DNA from 3 places in the Fundidesulfovibrio sp. YSD1 genome. Region 1 is predicted to be linked to each of the others. Evidence: predicted binding sites of a transcription regulator. Region 1 holds the regulator's gene; each other region holds the start of a gene.
What was found. The regulator sigma-54, encoded in region 1, starts transcription at its own class of promoters, with help from an activator protein. The targets are predictions, from matches to a motif close to CTGGCACGGNNNNTGCTT.
Positions count from the first base shown of each region.

Region 2: ACZ5V4_RS02970 (PEP-CTERM sorting domain-containing protein) is a predicted target of sigma-54. The motif match lies at 2,977-2,994, and genes of this name have one in related genera.
Region 3: gabT (4-aminobutyrate--2-oxoglutarate transaminase) is a predicted target of sigma-54. The motif match lies at 2,959-2,976, and genes of this name have one in related genera.

Region 1 covers NZ_AP043666.1:148,582-153,661, reverse strand. Annotated here, with positions in the region: gene rapZ (RNase adapter RapZ) at 1-691, opposite strand, end outside; gene ACZ5V4_RS00795 (PTS sugar transporter subunit IIA) at 806-1,258, opposite strand; gene hpf (ribosome hibernation-promoting factor, HPF/YfiA family) at 1,258-1,794, opposite strand; gene rpoN (RNA polymerase factor sigma-54) at 1,836-3,275, opposite strand; gene ACZ5V4_RS00780 (KdsC family phosphatase) at 3,469-4,029, opposite strand; gene ACZ5V4_RS00775 (CTP synthase) at 4,026-5,080, opposite strand, start outside.
Region 2 covers NZ_AP043666.1:621,640-626,719, reverse strand. Annotated here, with positions in the region: gene prsR (PEP-CTERM-box response regulator transcription factor) at 1-385, shown strand, start outside; gene ACZ5V4_RS02980 (nucleotide sugar dehydrogenase) at 406-1,713, shown strand; gene ACZ5V4_RS02975 (glycosyltransferase family 2 protein) at 1,799-2,710, shown strand; gene ACZ5V4_RS02970 (PEP-CTERM sorting domain-containing protein) at 3,039-3,884, shown strand; gene ACZ5V4_RS02965 (ThiF family adenylyltransferase) at 4,244-5,080, opposite strand, start outside.
Region 3 covers NZ_AP043666.1:3,012,038-3,017,117, forward strand. Annotated here, with positions in the region: gene ACZ5V4_RS14045 (branched-chain amino acid ABC transporter permease) at 1-177, opposite strand, end outside; gene ACZ5V4_RS14050 (ABC transporter substrate-binding protein) at 250-1,494, opposite strand; gene gabT (4-aminobutyrate--2-oxoglutarate transaminase) at 1,564-2,886, opposite strand; gene ACZ5V4_RS14060 (sigma-54 interaction domain-containing protein) at 3,306-5,051, opposite strand.

The sequences.
Region 1 (5,080 bases):
AGGTCCTGCCCTCCTCCGAGCCCAGCACGTACTCCACCACTGCCTGGTCCTGCCCGGAGAGCGGCTTGAGCTCCGGGTCGAAGTACGGGTTGGGCAAAAAGCGCAGGTCCATGACCAGGTCGGATTCCGTGGGGATGCCGTACTTGAACCCGAAGCTCATGATGTGGATCTTCATGGCCGGGCCCTGGCCTTCCAGGAACTTCCACTTGTCCTGGAGCTGGCGGCGCAGGTCGTGGATGGAGAAGCCCGTGGTGTCCATGACCAGGTCGGCGGCCTCGCGCAGCGGGGCCATGCGCCTGCGCTCCTCCTCCACGGCCTCGCCCAGGCCGTAGCCCTCGGACTCGAAGGGGTGGGGCCTGCGCGTGGTGGCGTAGCGGCGCATGATCTCCTGGGTGGACGCCTCCACGAACACGATCTGCGGCGAGTCGCCCGCGGCCCTGAGATCGGCGATGGCCGGCTCCCAGCCCGTGACGAAATCGGCCTCGCGCAGGTCCATGCCCAGGGCCAGGCCCCGGTAGCGGTTGGCCCCCTGGCCCTTGAAGAGGCTCACGAGCTTGGGCATCAGGCTGGCGGGCAGCCCGTCCACGCAGAAATAGCCCAGGTCCTCGAAGACGTTGAGCGCCGTGGACTTGCCCGATCCGGACAAGCCCGAAATCACGACGACCGGCAGGTCGGCACCAGCACCCGGCATAGCCCAGCTCCTTGTGAAAAGTCCCCGCACGCTTTCGCGGGCGGGGACTTCCTAGCACGACATCGGTCCGGTTGCATGACGGAAGCGGCCGCGCCTTCCCGAGGCTTCACGCCATCAGGAATGGCTGGCCAGTACCCGCCAGAGGCCGTCCTGGTCCTGGGCTTCGAGGAAGGACTCCCTGAAGCCTTCGTCCGAGAGCAGCCTCGATATCTGCGCGAGGATGCGCAGGTGCATGCCCGCCACGTGTTCCGGGGCGAGCACCAGGAAGAATATCCTGCACCGCTTGTGGTCCAGGGCCTCGAAATCCACCCCGGACTTGCTGCGGCCGACCACGATGACGATCTCCCCCAGGGAGTCCATCTTTCCGTGCGGGATGGCCACGCCGTCGCCGATGCCCGTGGTGCCCAGGTTCTCCCTGTCGAGCAGGACCCTCAAGGCTTTTTTCGGGTCCACGTCCGCGAAGGCTTTCGCCACGGGCGCCACCAGTTCGGCCAGGACCTCGGGCTTGTCCGAGGCCTTGAGGTCGTCCAGCACGAAATCCCTGCGCAGGAACTCTCCCAGCCGCATCAGAGGGATACTCCAGGGTCGATCAGGCCGTAGTCGGCGTTCTTGCGCTTGTAGATCACGTTGATGCGCTCGCTCTCGGAGTTGAAGAACACCAGGAACTCGAACTTCATGGCGTCGAGCTGCAGGGCGGCCTCTTCCACGCTCATGGGCTTCGGGTTGTACTTGTCGGACTCCTCGATGGAGCTGACCTTGCCCTCGGCCATGCTGACCACGCCCATGGTCACGGAGGCGGAGGCGGCCTTGCGGCGGTCCTTCATCTTCTCGCGCATCTTGCGCATCTGGGCTTCGAGCTTGTCCGTGATCATGTCGATGGTGGAGTACATGTCGTCGGAGCGCTCATGGGCGGAGATGTGCATGGCGTCGGCGTCGATGACCACGTCCGCGATCTGGCGGGTCTTCTCCACGGAGAGGGTGACCACGACCTCGGCGTTCTCGGCGTTGGGCATATATTTGTTGAGCTTGTCGAAACGCTTGCCAGCGTATTCGCGCAGACCGGGAGACGGCTCGAAATTCTTGAAATGGAAAGCGATGTTCATGATATCCTCCGGAAATGGCCGCTTTGGACGATGCGGCGTTTTTACAGGACTTCCTTGCGCTTGGACGAGGACTCGATGCCCATGGCCATGCGGTACTTGGCCACGGTGCGCCGGGCTATGTTCACCTGAAGCTTCTGCTTGAGGATGTCCGCGATCTGCTCGTCGCTGACGGGCTTTTTCGGGTCCTCCGCGGCGATGAGCTGCTTGATGAGCGCCTTCACCGACTCGGAGCCCACGCTCGACCCGTCGTCGAGCTCCAGGGCCGAGTTGAAGAAGAACTTCAGCTCGAAGATGCCATGGGGGGTGGCCACGTACTTGCTGGTGGTGATGCGGCTGACGGTGGATTCGTGCATGCCGATGTCGTCGGCCACGTCCTTGAGGATCAGCGGCTTCAACTTGGTCACGCCTTCCTCGAAGAAATCGCGCTGAAACTTGACTATCGATTCCAGCACCTTGAACAGCGTGCGCTGGCGCTGGTAGAGGCTCTTCATCAGCCACTGGGCCGAGCGCATCTTGTCCTGGAGGTAGTCCTTGTCCTTGCCCGTGCCGATGCGGGACATGTCCTCCATGTAGTACGGGGAGAGCTGGAGCTTGGGCAGGCCGTCCTCGTTGAGCACGATGACGAAATCCTCGCCGTACTTGTACACGTAGGCGTCCGGGCTCACGTAGACGGGATCGGATCCGCTGAAGTGCGAGCCGGGCATGGGGTCGAGGGACTGGATGATCTCAAGGTATTCCTTGATGTCCTCCAGCGTGATCCTGAACTTCTTGGCCAGCTGCTTGTAGCGCTTCTTCTCCAGGTCCTCCAGGTGGTCGCGGACGATCTCCAGGAGCACCGGGTCCTTGTAGCGGTAGACCTCCAGCTGCACCAGCAGGCACTCCTGCGGGGTGCGGGCGGCCACGCCCACGGGGTCGAAGCGCTGGAGCGTGTAGAGAACCTTCTCCACCATGGCGGGCTCCACGGCGCAGTCGGCCGCGATGTCCTCCACGGACTCGCCCAGGTAGCCCTGGGCGTTCAGGTTGCCCACGATGCCCTCGGCCACGCGGCGCTCTTCGGGCGTGAAGGGCGAAAGATTGATCTGCCAGGCGAGGTGGCCCTCCAGGGAGGGCTTGGAGGAAAGCCTGGCCTCGAAGGACATGCCCTCCTCCGGGGCCTCGTACTCGCGCACGGTGGCCTGGCGGGAGGTGGAGGCGAAGTCGCCGATGTAGTCGTCCCACTCGGCGGTCTTGAGCAGCTCGCGCTGCATGGCCCCCTCTTCCTGGGTGGCGTCCGGCGCGTGGGAGTCTTCCGCGATGGTGGGCTCGGGCCGGTCGTCGTCCTGGTAGGTCTCCTCCAGAAGGGGATTCTCGAGCATCTCCTTCTGGACGGTCTCCACCAGCTCCAGCCTTGAGAGCTGCAACAGCTTGATGGCCTGCTGCAACTGCGGAGTCATCACCAGTTGCTGCGAAAGCTTGAGTTGCTGTCTGAGCTCAAGAGCCATGCGCGCTCGGTACCTCTCGGTCGGGTTCAGGGGCTAGCAAGAAAAATGCCGGAAACACCTAATCGGCAACGGCGGTTATGCACTAAAAGAGGGAACGTGGCAAGACTTGACGCGGTTTCTCCGCAAGGCCCAAGGGTGCGCCGGGCGGTTTTGCAGGTCGCAAGGGGAGCAAGGCGGCGTTTTCGGGGCCGTTTCAGCACGACCAGCGGTCCCAGATGCCCGAAAGCAGGCCCTGGGCCAGGAGCAGGAACCTCGCGGCCTCCCGCACCGCCCCGTGCCCCCCGGGCCTGCGCGACACCCACTGGGCCAGGCGCAGCACCTCGGGCTGGGCGTCGGAGGGGGCCATGGGCAGGCCCGCGCGGGCCATCACGGACGCGTCCAGCCAGTCGTCGCCCATGTAGGCGGCCTGCTGGGCCTCCAATCCCTTCGATTCCAGAATGCCCTCGAACACGGGCAGCTTCTTCAGGTGCCCGCCGTGGAACTCGCGGATGCCGAGTTCGCGCATGCGGTGCTCGGCCTGGACGTTGCCCAGCCCCGAGATGACCGCCACCTCGATCCCGGCCTGCATGAGGAGCTTGAGCCCCATGCCGTCCTGGACGCCGAAGCGCTTGAAGCCGACGCCGTGCTGCGAGGCCCCGTCGTGCCAGACGCCGTTGTCCGTGAGCACCCCGTCCACGTCCAGGACGAGGAGCTTCACGGACCTGGCCAGGCCCAGGGCCCGGCGGTTGACGCCGGGCCTGACGGGCCGCCTCACTTGCCCTCGCGGGCGGCCTTGGAGGCCCTGATGAACTCGCGGAACAGCGGGTGCGGCTTCATGGGGTTGGACTTGAACTCCGGATGGAACTGGCAGCCCAAAAACCACGGATGCCCGGGCAGCTCGACAACCTCCACCAGGGACTCGTCCGGCGAGAGCCCGGAGAAGACCATGCCCTTCTCCTCCATGCGCGCGAAGTAGGCCTTGTTGAACTCGTAGCGGTGGCGGTGGCGCTCCTCGATGTTGGCGGCCTGGTAGGCCTCCATGGCCGCGGTGCCGGGCTTGACCACGCAGGGGTAGGCGCCCAGGCGCATGGTGCCGCCCATTTCGGAGTCCACGTCGCGCTTCTCCACCTTCTTGGTGCGGAAGTCGTACCATTCGCGCATCAGGTAGATGATCGGGTCGGGGCTCAGGCGGTTGAACTCCTCGGAGTTGGCCTCGGGCAGGCCGAGCACGTTGCGCGCGAACTCGATGCAGGCCAGCTGCATGCCCAGGCAGATGCCGAAGAAGGGAACCTTGTTCTCGCGGGCATACCGGATGGCCGCGATCTTGCCCTCCACGCCGCGCGAGCCGAAGCCGCCGGGCACGAGGATGCCGTCCATGCCCGCCAGGCGCTCGGCCACGTTGGCCGGGGTGACCTCCTCGGAGTTCACGTAGACCAGGTCGACCTTCACGTCGTTGGCCACGCCGCCGTGCACCAGGGCCTCGTGCAGGCTCTTGTAGGCCTCCTTGAGGTCCACGTACTTGCCCACGATGCCGATGGTCACCTCGCCCTTGGGGTGGGCGAGCTTCCTGCACAGGTTCTGCCAGGGGTCGAGCTCCGCGTTCTTGGCGGGCAGGCGCAGGAGGATGGCGATCTTCTGGTCCACGCCCTCGGCGTAGAGCTTGAGGGGCACCTCGTAGATGCTTTTCACGTCCACGGAGGTGAACACGGCGTCCGGGTCCACGTTGCAGAAGAGCGCGATCTTGCTCTTGAGCGACTGGTCCAGGTCGATCTCGGAGCGGCAGAGGATGATGTCGGGCTGGATGCCGATGGAGCGAAGCTCCTTGA
Region 2 (5,080 bases), 470 kb from region 1:
CGAGCACTTCCTGCGCAAGCACGCCGAGGGCATGCAGGGAGCGCCTCCGGGCTTCACCGGGGACGCCCTGGAGGCGCTCAAGCGCCATGCCTGGCCGGGCAACGTGCGCGAACTCGAGAACACCATCCGCAGGGCCATGGTCATGTGCGGCCCGGCCCCCATCTCCGCCGGGGACCTGGACCTCTTCGCCTCCGCGCCCCGCGAGGACGACACCCCCCTGCACAAGTACGCCACGCTCAAGGACGCGCGCAACCACGTGGAGAAGCAGATGGTGGTCTCGGCCCTGGAGCGCTTCGGCGGCAACATCGTCAAGGCCAGCGAGGCCCTGGGCATAAGCCGCCCCACCTTCTACGACCTGATGCGCAAGCACGGCGTCGAGCAGTGATTCCAGGAAGGAGCACCGACATGCTGCGTTTCGAAGAGATCAAGGCCTCCAAGGTGGCCGTGGTGGGCCTGGGCTACGTGGGCCTGCCCCTGGCCGTGGCCCTGGCCAGGCATTTCGACGTGGTGGGCTACGACATCTCCGAGCGCCGCGTGGCGGAGCTCGAATCCGGCCGGGACTCCACGGGCGAGGTGGACGAGGCCGAACTCGCGTCCGTTCGGGTGGAGTACACCAGCCAGCCCGAGGCCCTGCGCGCCTGCCGCCTGATCGTCGTGGCCGTGCCCACGCCAATCGACGAGACCCTCAACCCGGACCTGAAGCCCGTGGTGGGGGCCACCTCCGCCGTGGGCGCGAACCTCTCGCCCGGGGCCCTGGTGGTGTATGAATCCACCGTCTACCCGGGGCTCACCGAGGAGGTCTGCGTGCCCATCCTGGAGAAGCGCTCCGGGCTTCGCTGCGGCGAGGACTTCTGGGTGGGCTATTCGCCCGAGCGCATCAACCCCGGCGACAGGGTGCACACGCTGAAAACCATCGTGAAGGTGGTGGCCGGGCAGACCCCCGAGGCCACGGACCTCCTGGCCCAGGTCTACGGCACGGTGGTGGAGGCCGGAATCCACAAGGCCTCCTGCATCAAGGTGGCCGAGGCGGCCAAGGTCATCGAGAACACCCAGCGCGACCTGAACATCGCGCTGATGAACGAGCTCTCGCGCATCTTCGCGCTCATGGGCATCGACACCCTGGAGGTGCTCGAGGCCGCCGGGACCAAGTGGAACTTCCTGCCCTTCAGGCCCGGGCTCGTGGGCGGGCACTGCATCGGCGTGGACCCGTACTACCTGACGTTCAAGGCCCAATGCCTGGGCTACCACCCCCAGGTGATCCTGGCGGGGCGGCGCATCAACGACTCCATGGGCGCGTGCGTGGCCCAGCAGGTGGTCAAGCAGGCCGTGGGGGCCGGGGCCGCGCTGCCCGGGGCCCGGGTCGGCGTGCTCGGCCTGACCTTCAAGGAGAACGTGCCGGACCTGCGCAACACCAAGGTGGTGGACGTGGTGCGCGAGCTTCAGGCCTACAAGGCCCGGGTGCTCGTGCACGACGCCGTGGCCGACCCGGAGGAGGCCCGGCGCGAGTACGGCATCGAGCTTCTGCCCATGGAGGCCATGACGTCCCTGGACGCCCTGGTCCTGGCCGTGCCGCACAGGGCCTACGCCCGCCTGGACGCGCGGGCCCTGGACGCCATGTTCAGGCCCGGGGCCGCGCGGCTGGTGTTCGACATCAAGGGCTTCCTGGACGCCGCTTCCCTGCGCGAGGCCGGGATTTCGGTCTGGAGGCTGTGAGGAGGACGCGCCGCTCGTTGCGACGCGGGCGGCCGGGGATTCCCCCACGCTTCGGGAACAACGACGGGAACCGGGGACACGCACCATGAACGCGAACGCTCCGAAGAGGACGTGGAGCGAGGGCGACGGCCTCGTGTCCGTGATCATACCGTGCTACAACGCCGCGAAGTTCATCGGGCGCACGCTCGACAGCGCGTACTCGCAGCGGGGCGTCTCGCTCGAGGTCGTGCTCGTGGACGACGGTTGTACGGACGATTCGGTCGGCGTGGTCAAACGCCGCTATCCAAACACCGCCGTCTTCAGGCACGAGAACGGCGCGAACAGGGGCTACGCGCGATCCGTCGCGCTGGCCGTGTCCAGGGCGCGCGGGGAGTTCATCGCGTTCCTGGACGCGGACGACCTCTGGCTCTCCGGCGAATACCTCCTTCGGCAAGTGGACGAACTGAGGCGCAGGCCCGAATGCGTCCTCTCGCTGATGAACGGCTTCGCCATCGACCAGGACGACAACATCCTCTGGAAATGGAACGACGAGAGCGTCTATGAGGACTTCGACAAGAGAAGCATCCTCCAGAACTGCTTCATGCTCACGGGAGCCACGGTGGTGCGGCGCGAGGCGCTGCTCGAGGCGGGCGGCGTGGACGTCGCGCTCCAGGCCATCGACCACGACATGTGGATCAGGCTCTCCGAGCTTGGGGATTTCGCCGTCATCCCCGAGCCCCTCTTCGGCTACCGCCAGCACCCCGGCCAGATAAGCCACCGCCGCAAACAGTGGGAGGACGGCTTCGCCATCATGCGCAAGACGGCCGGGCGCGGCTTCTATTCACCCGGGGAAATACGCAGGCGCAAGGCCGTGCTGCATTACCGTCTCGCCCAGCACGACCTGGCCACCCGCAGGTACCTCTCCCTGGCCGGGCATGGCCTTGCGGCCGTGGCCTGCGATCCGCAAAGGGCCTTCTCCCAGGCCTGGCGGTTCCTCCTGCGCAAGCTACGGGGCTGAGCCCGCCCGGGTTCCGCCCCGGCCCGCAGTCCGTTCCTCCTTTCCTTCGCCTTTCCGGGCGTTTTCCCCAGGCTGCGGCGCGGCCTGTCCCGCTCGCCGCGCCGCGCGCGAAACTTTCTGAAACATGGCTCCAGGCAAGGGCTGGCGAGCCTTCCCGGGGTGGCCTTGTAAGGTTTTACCGATGGAAAGTGTCGCCGCCCTTTACATCGGGGGAGCACGAGGGGGGTGTTTGAGGGCAATGTCTTTTGATTTCAGCATGATACAGGCTGGCATTGATTGTGCTTAGAAGGAGGCAATTCGGAAATCAATTTCGGAGGAGGAAAAAACCATGAAGCGGTTAGCACAACTCAACGGAATGCTCCTGGCCCTGCTGCTCCTGGCCAGCACGGCGTTCGCCTACCCGGTCCTCGGCCCCAACCAGAACGAGATCGAGTTCATCAACTTCGAAAACGTCTACCACCAGGTCGGCGGACAGTGGGTCGCCCGCGGTCCCAACGACACCCTCGCGATCGGCGACGTGTTCGTGGGCATCATCAGGGCCCAGACCATCACCAACAACGGCGTCCCCGTTTGGAGTGCTGACGAAGTCGGCGCCCCCGGCACCCTGGACACCCTGACCGGCTACTTCATCAACACGGTCACCGGGTTCGACGTCCCCAACAACGTCATCTTCCTGGGCGCTTCCAGCGTCGACCCCCTGAACACCGGCGTGTTCACGGCTCAGGACTTCACTGACGGCGTGGTCATGAAGCTCTTCACCGACACCCAGACCGTGATGAACCCCACCACCGTGCTGGGCGGCATCGCCAGCGCCACCGACGGCGCCCTGTGGGCCTCCCTGTCCCTCAACGGTGGCTACTGGTGGAGCGACGCGGCCCCGCAGTTCGGCTCCTCCGGCCCCATCGGCGAGAACTGGTTCGGCTTCAACGTGGTGGACGGCGTCCTGGGCGGCCTGCAGAAGATCAACGACCCCCTGGAAACCCTGTACAACCTCTCCGTGGACATCTACGGCGTGTCCCGCATCAACTTCAACACGGTCGGCGGCACCACCGGCGCCTGGCTGTTCGCCAGCAACGACCCCGCGACCCTGGCCACTCCCGAGCCCGCTACCCTGCTGATCATGGGCTCCGGCCTGCTCGGCCTCTACGGCGCTCGCCGCCGCCGCAAGGCCTAACGACGGTCAACCAGCAACCAACCCAAGCCGGGGGAGGGCAACCTCCCCCGGCTTTTTCGCGCGCCCGAGGGCGGAGAGAATCGGGGCGCCGCCCCGAACCCCGCCAGGGCTTTGCCCTGGACCCAGCAGGGGGATGATCCCCCTGCGCCCTCTACAGCTTGGCGTCGGTCACCGGATGCAACGAAATGGGCCGCCCTCCTGGCTGGAAGCGCGCTTCCAGCCAGGAGGGCGGCCATATTTCATGGTGATGGTGAAACCCGCGAAGCTGTCGCCGGGTCCAGGGGCAGGCACTGCCCCTGGCAGGTGCAGGACGGAGTCCTGCCGGGTTCCAGGGCGGAGCCCTGGGAAGGTCCGGCGGATCAGTCCAGGATGGCCGACTCCAGGGGGCGCCTGGGCGTGCCGTAGCGGATGGGCTTGGCGTAGCCCGCGCGCAGGAGCATCACCGGCCACAAGCCCTGGCCGAGGCCCGGGAAGAGCGCCTCGAAGCGCGGCCAGACCCCTTCGAGCAGGCGGCGGTGCGCCTTGGAGAAGGCGTCCGGGCCTTCGAGCCTCCAGCGCAGCCAGAAGAGCGTGATGGCGGTCATGGGCTGGGCGGCCAGGCCCAGGCGCGTGGCTGCCAGCCAGAAGCGCTGCATGGCCATGCCGCCTTCCACGAAGCCCTTGGCCGTGGGCTGATCCGTGCAGGCCAGCGCGGCCAGCGGGCTTGCCTGGATGGCCATCTTCGAGTGCATGGCCACCATGCGCCCGACCCCCAGGAGGTTGGCGGCGCGCATGGCCTTCCAGGGGCGCGTGGCCCGCAGGAAGACTTCCCCGGCCGCGCCCGCGTAGAGGTTCTTGAGCGGCAGCCCGTCGGGGATGTCGCCCCCGTCGGGCGGGTCGAAGCGGGTCATGCTCATGAAGTATTCGTGCAGGTCCTGGCGCTCCACGCGGATGCGGTCCGCCAGGTAGACGAGTCCGGCCAGCTCGCGCAGCTTCTCCGGAGCGTCCAGGAGGAAGAGCTTCATGGGGCTCGCGGCCCGGGCCAGGGTCTCCTGGCAGAAGGGCTCCACGCGCCTGCGCCTGGAGTAGGGCCTGCGGTTGGTGCAGCGCGCCCAGATGGAGTCCGCGAGCGGGTCGGCCTGCCTGGGGGCGGGCTCGAAGCGGATGTCCGCCAGGAGGTTTTCGTCTTCCGGGTCGGGGCAGAGCGCGGCGGAGGG
Region 3 (5,080 bases), 880 kb from region 1:
CACCCCAGTGAGCTTGATCAGCCAGTAGGCGGCGAACATGCCCACCATGAGCAGCGACCCGTGGGCGAAGTTGACCACCTTCATCACCCCGAAGATCAGGGTCAGTCCCAGGGCGGTCAGCCCGTACATGGCCCCCATCATGGTGCCGTTCAGCGCCGCCTGTAACACCGCGGTCATGTAGAGTCTCCGGTGGTTTGTCCCCCCGGGCCGACTGCCCGGCCCGGGGGGCTTTCGTTGGCGGGACCTGGGCTACTTGCCGGACGGGAAGACGGGCTTGTAGCCCGCGCGGCGGGCTTCCTTGGGCCACACGGTGACGCGGTCGAGCTTGCCGTCGATCTCGGCGATCTGGGCGATGACGATGCCGGCGTTCTTGTTCTGGCCGGACTCGTCGAACTCGATGCCGTTGTAGGAGACGATCATGGCCGGGCCGGTGGTCAGCTTGGTGGAGGCCAGGGCGTCGCGGACCTTCTTGGGGTCGGTGGAGGCGGCGCGCTCGAGCGCGTCGGCGATGACGTACATGGCGGCGTAGGCGTCAACGGACTCGCCGGTGAGGTCGTAGCCGTACTTGGCCTTGAACTTGGCGTTGGTTTCCTTGGCGCCGGGCTTGTTCACGTCGGTGTTCCACTCCACCTCGTCGAAGAGGTAGAGGGCGTTCTTGCCCACGTTCTCCAGGAACTTGGGGTCGGCGTGGCCGCCGCCGCTGGCCAGCACCACCTTGGGGTTGACCTTCATCTCGGCCATGGTGTTGGTGAGCAGGATGGCGTCGGCCGCGTTGGAAACGAGCATCACCACGTCGGGCTTGGCGGCCTTGAGCTTGGTGACCACGGGGGTCAGGTCCGTGGCGGTGGAGGGGTAGGGCTCGTCCAGCACGATCTCGTAGCCGTCCTTCTTGGCCAGGTCGCGCCACTTCTCGGCGAAGCCGGTGCCCCAGTCGCCGTTCTCGAAGACGAAGGCGATGGACTTCATCTTCTGTCCGGTCTCCTCCTGCATGTCCTTCAGGAAGCGGAACTGGTCGCGCACCCACCAGGAGTCCTTGGCCGCGATGCGGAACACGTACTTGAAGCCGCGCTCGGTGATGGTGTCGCGCACGGCCACCGGCACCACGAAGGGCACGGCGTAGCGCTCGGCCACCTGGGTGGCGGGGTAGGTCACGGCGGAGTTCCAGCAGCCGGTCATGATCTGCACCTTCTCGGTGTTGATCAGGCGCTCGGTCTCGGTGACGCCGACCGTGGGGTCGGACTTGCTGTCCGCGTAGACCAGCTCGAGCTTGGCCCCGCCGAGCGACTTGATGCCCCCGGCGGCGTTGATCTCCTCAACGGCCATCTCGCGGGCCTGCTTGCCCTGCACGCCCACCGAGGCCGAGGGCCCGGAGAGCGGCTCCACGTTGCCGATCTTGACGGTTTTCTGGGCGAAGGCCTGGCCCGAGAGGCCCGCGGTAAGCACGGCCGCGGCGATGAGTCCGGTCAGTTTTCTGCCGAAAGACACCCTGTTCATGCGTCGCTCCCTTCGTTGACTGTTGTTCGGGGTAGTTGCCGAGCCTCGGTTGTGGTGCGCGAACCCTCCCTACAGGCGGCCCTTCGCGAGCTCCTGGAAGCCTTCCTCCAGGATGGCCAGGCCGCGTTCGAGCTGTTCGTCGGTGATCACCAGGGGCATGAGCGTCCTGATGACGTTTCCGTGCGTACCGCAGGAGAGCAGCAGAAGCCCCCTGTCCACGCAGAATTTGGCCAGGGCCTTGGCCTGGGTGGTGGCCGGGGTCTTCTTCTCGCGGTCCGTGACGAGCTCAAGCGCGCGCATGGGGCCGAGCCCGCGCTGCTCGCCGATGACCTCGAAGCGCGAGGACCAGTCGATGAAGCGCTGCTCCAGCTTCTCGCCCAGCACGCGGGCCTTCTCGAGCAGGCCCTCCTCCTCGAAGACCTCGATCACGGCCAGGGCCGCGCGGCAGGAGAGCGGGTTGCCGCCGTAGGTGCCGCCCGTGCCGCCCACCTGGGGGGCGTCCATGATCTCGCGCTTGCCCACCACGCCGGAAATGGGCATGCCGCCGCCCATGCTCTTGGCCACGCAGGTGATGTCCGGGACGACGCCGTGGTGCTCCATGGCGAAGTACTTGGCGGTGCGGCCGAAGCCGGTCTGCACCTCGTCGGCCACGTAGACGATGCCGTTGTCCGCGCAGATGGCCTTGAGCCGCTCGAAGTACTTGGCGGGCGGGGACACGAAGCCGCCCTCCCCCAGCACCGGCTCGGCCACCAGGGCGGCCACGTTCTCGGCGGCGGTGTAGCCGATGAAGAAATCCTTGAGCAGGTCCGCGCACTGGGCGTCGCAGGTCTCGCGCTTCTGGCCCACGGGGCAGCGGTAACAGTAGGCGTAGGGCATGCGGTAGACTTCGGGGGCGAAGGGCCCGAAGCCGAACTTGTAGGGCTTGACCTTGCTGGTCATGGTCATGGTCAACAGGGTGCGGCCGTGGAAGCCGCCGTCGAAGACGATCACGCCCTGGCGGCCGGTGAAGCTGCGGGCGATCTTGACCGCGTTCTCCACGGCCTCGGCCCCGGAGTTGGCGAACAGGGCCATCTTCTCGAAGGAGCCCGGGGCCAGCCGGCAGAGCTTTTCCGCCAGCTTGATGTAGGGCTCGTACATCACGATGTGGAAGCAGGTGTGGATGAACTTGTCGGCCTGGTCCTTGATGGCGGCCACGACCCTGGGGTGGCAGTGGCCCACGTTGACCACGCCGATGCCGCCCGCGAAGTCGATGAGTTCATTGCCGTTCGCGTCCGTGATGAGCGCGCCCTGGGCCTTGGCTGCCACGTAGCGGGAGGCGTTGAAGGGGCCTTTGGGAACGTAGCGGTCGCGCAGCGCCAGGAGGTCTTCGGCGGATTTTGTCTGTTGTCCCACGTTTATTCCTCTTTGAAGGAAGGTTTCGGTCGGGGCCTCTGCTTCACCTTTTTTGTAAAAGGCGGAAGTGTTGAGCAAGAAGCAAGCCAGACTCTCGCGGGGGCGTTGTGCGTGTGATTAAGAGGGGTTACGCGACCGGCCTCCTGCCTGTGCCAGGTGTTTTGAGTTGATTCTGAATCATGAATTCAAGCTATTCTCATGATCCCGGGACGTTGACTTTGATTCAATAGTGACTCATGTCAGAATTGACATTATTAGAAAAACATGCGCGCCACAGGAAAAAGAAGGGCGTCCGGAAAGGGAGGCCCCTAAATGTCGCCCTCGCCATCCTGCCAGCTATTGCCAACACTTGAGGGCATCCTGAAACGACGTTCGGAAAATCTTTCGTTATTGAAGACAAGGCTTGATCCAAAAATGAATCAAACCTGCCGGATGCCGTACTTCGCCATCTTGCGCACCACCGTGGACTGGCTCACGCCCAGAAACGACGCCATCTCCCGCGTGGTCCGGCAGCGCGCGGCCGCCTGGCGCAGCACGCGGATGCTGGCCTGGTCGGTGGTTTCCGAGAGCTTGCGCGTGGCGGCCTCCTGCCCGGCCGAGCCGGACGGGCCAGCGCCCAGGGCCTCCTCCACGGCGGCGGTCAGGTCGTCTCCCTCGCTCATGACGAAGGCCTTCTGGATGATGCCCACCAACTCGCGCACGTTGCCCGGGAAGTCGTAGGACTCAAGCAGGCGCATGGCCCGGGGCGAGAGCCGCTTCTGTTTGCCGTAGCGAGTGTTGCACCCGGCCAGGTAGAACTCGGCCAGGCCGAAGATGTCCTCGCGCCTCTCGCGCAGGGGGGCGATGCGCACGATGAAGGTGTTCAGCCTGAAGAAAAGGTCCTTGCGAAAACGCTTCTGCTCCACCAGGCGCTCCAGGTCGCAGTTGGTGGCGGCCACCACCCCGCACTCCACCAGCTTGGACTCGGCTCCGCCCAGCCGCCAGAGCTCGTGGTCGTCCAGGTATTTGAGCAGCTTGGCCTGCACGGACAGGGGGATGTCGCCCACCTCGTCCAGAAAGAGCGTGCCGCCCTTGGCCAGCTCGATGAGCCCGGCCTTGCCCTGCTTGAGCGCGCCCGTGAACGCCCCCTTCTCGTAGCCGAACAGCTCGGCCTCGAAGAGGTTCTCGGGCACGGCCGGGCAGTTGATGGGGATGAAGGGCTTCTGGGCGCGCGGGCTGTTCACGTGCACGAACTTGGCCAAAAGCCCCTTGCCCGTGCCCGATTCGCCAAGGATCAGGATGCGCGAGGCGTCCATGCGCGCGAGCTTCAAGAGCGCGTGCAGGCAGTGGCGCATGGACGGGCTGTCGGCCACGATGTCCTTCTGCTTGAGCTCCAGCATGGAGAGCTCGGCAAGCTCGTTGCGGTACTTCTCCTCGACCTTGCGCGCGTTCTGCAAGCCCTCGCGCAGGGCCGAGAGCTCGGTCACGTCGCGTTCGTTGACCACCACCAGCGAGATGCCCCCGGCCTCGTCCAGCACGGGGGAGCCCGTCACCAGGAGCTGCTTGCCGGTCTTCGAGATGTACTGGAGGATGCTGAACTGGCGCTTGTAGCGCAAGACGTCCAGGGTCACGGACTGGTCTACGAGGTTCTCCTCGATGATGCACTTGATGTTGCGCCCGATGTAGTCCGAGGCGTCGATGGAGTTGAGCCGCTGCGACTCCCGGTTGATGTCCAGGATGGTGCCCCCGCCGTCGCAGATCCAGATGCCCTCGGAAACGGAGTCCAGCACGGCGCGAAGCGATATCTCGGGGGCGGGCAGGGGGGCCGTCTCCGCCTCGCTGACCAGGGCGGCGGCCCCAACCACCGCGCCTTCGCGGCGCACGGGCCGGATGTCCACCTGCACCTTGCGCCCGCCCGCGCTCATGCAGAAGGACGGCTCGCGCATGGTCCCCGCCAGGCAGGCGCGCAGGCCCAGGGCGATCTCGGGCAGGGTCTCGGGGATGGCCGCCCCGGAAGAGAGCGCCTCATCCAGGCCGAGAAGCCGCCTTGCGCGGGAGTTGAAAGAGACGACGCGGCAGTCGGAATCGACGGTCAAAAGGCCGCGCCCGAGGCTCTGCAGGATGTCCTCGGGGAAGAACGGGGCCTGGGATGTGTTCGCCGGGTGCAACGCGTTCGTCGCGGCCATAGATTAGGGAATGCCTTGAAAAATGAGGG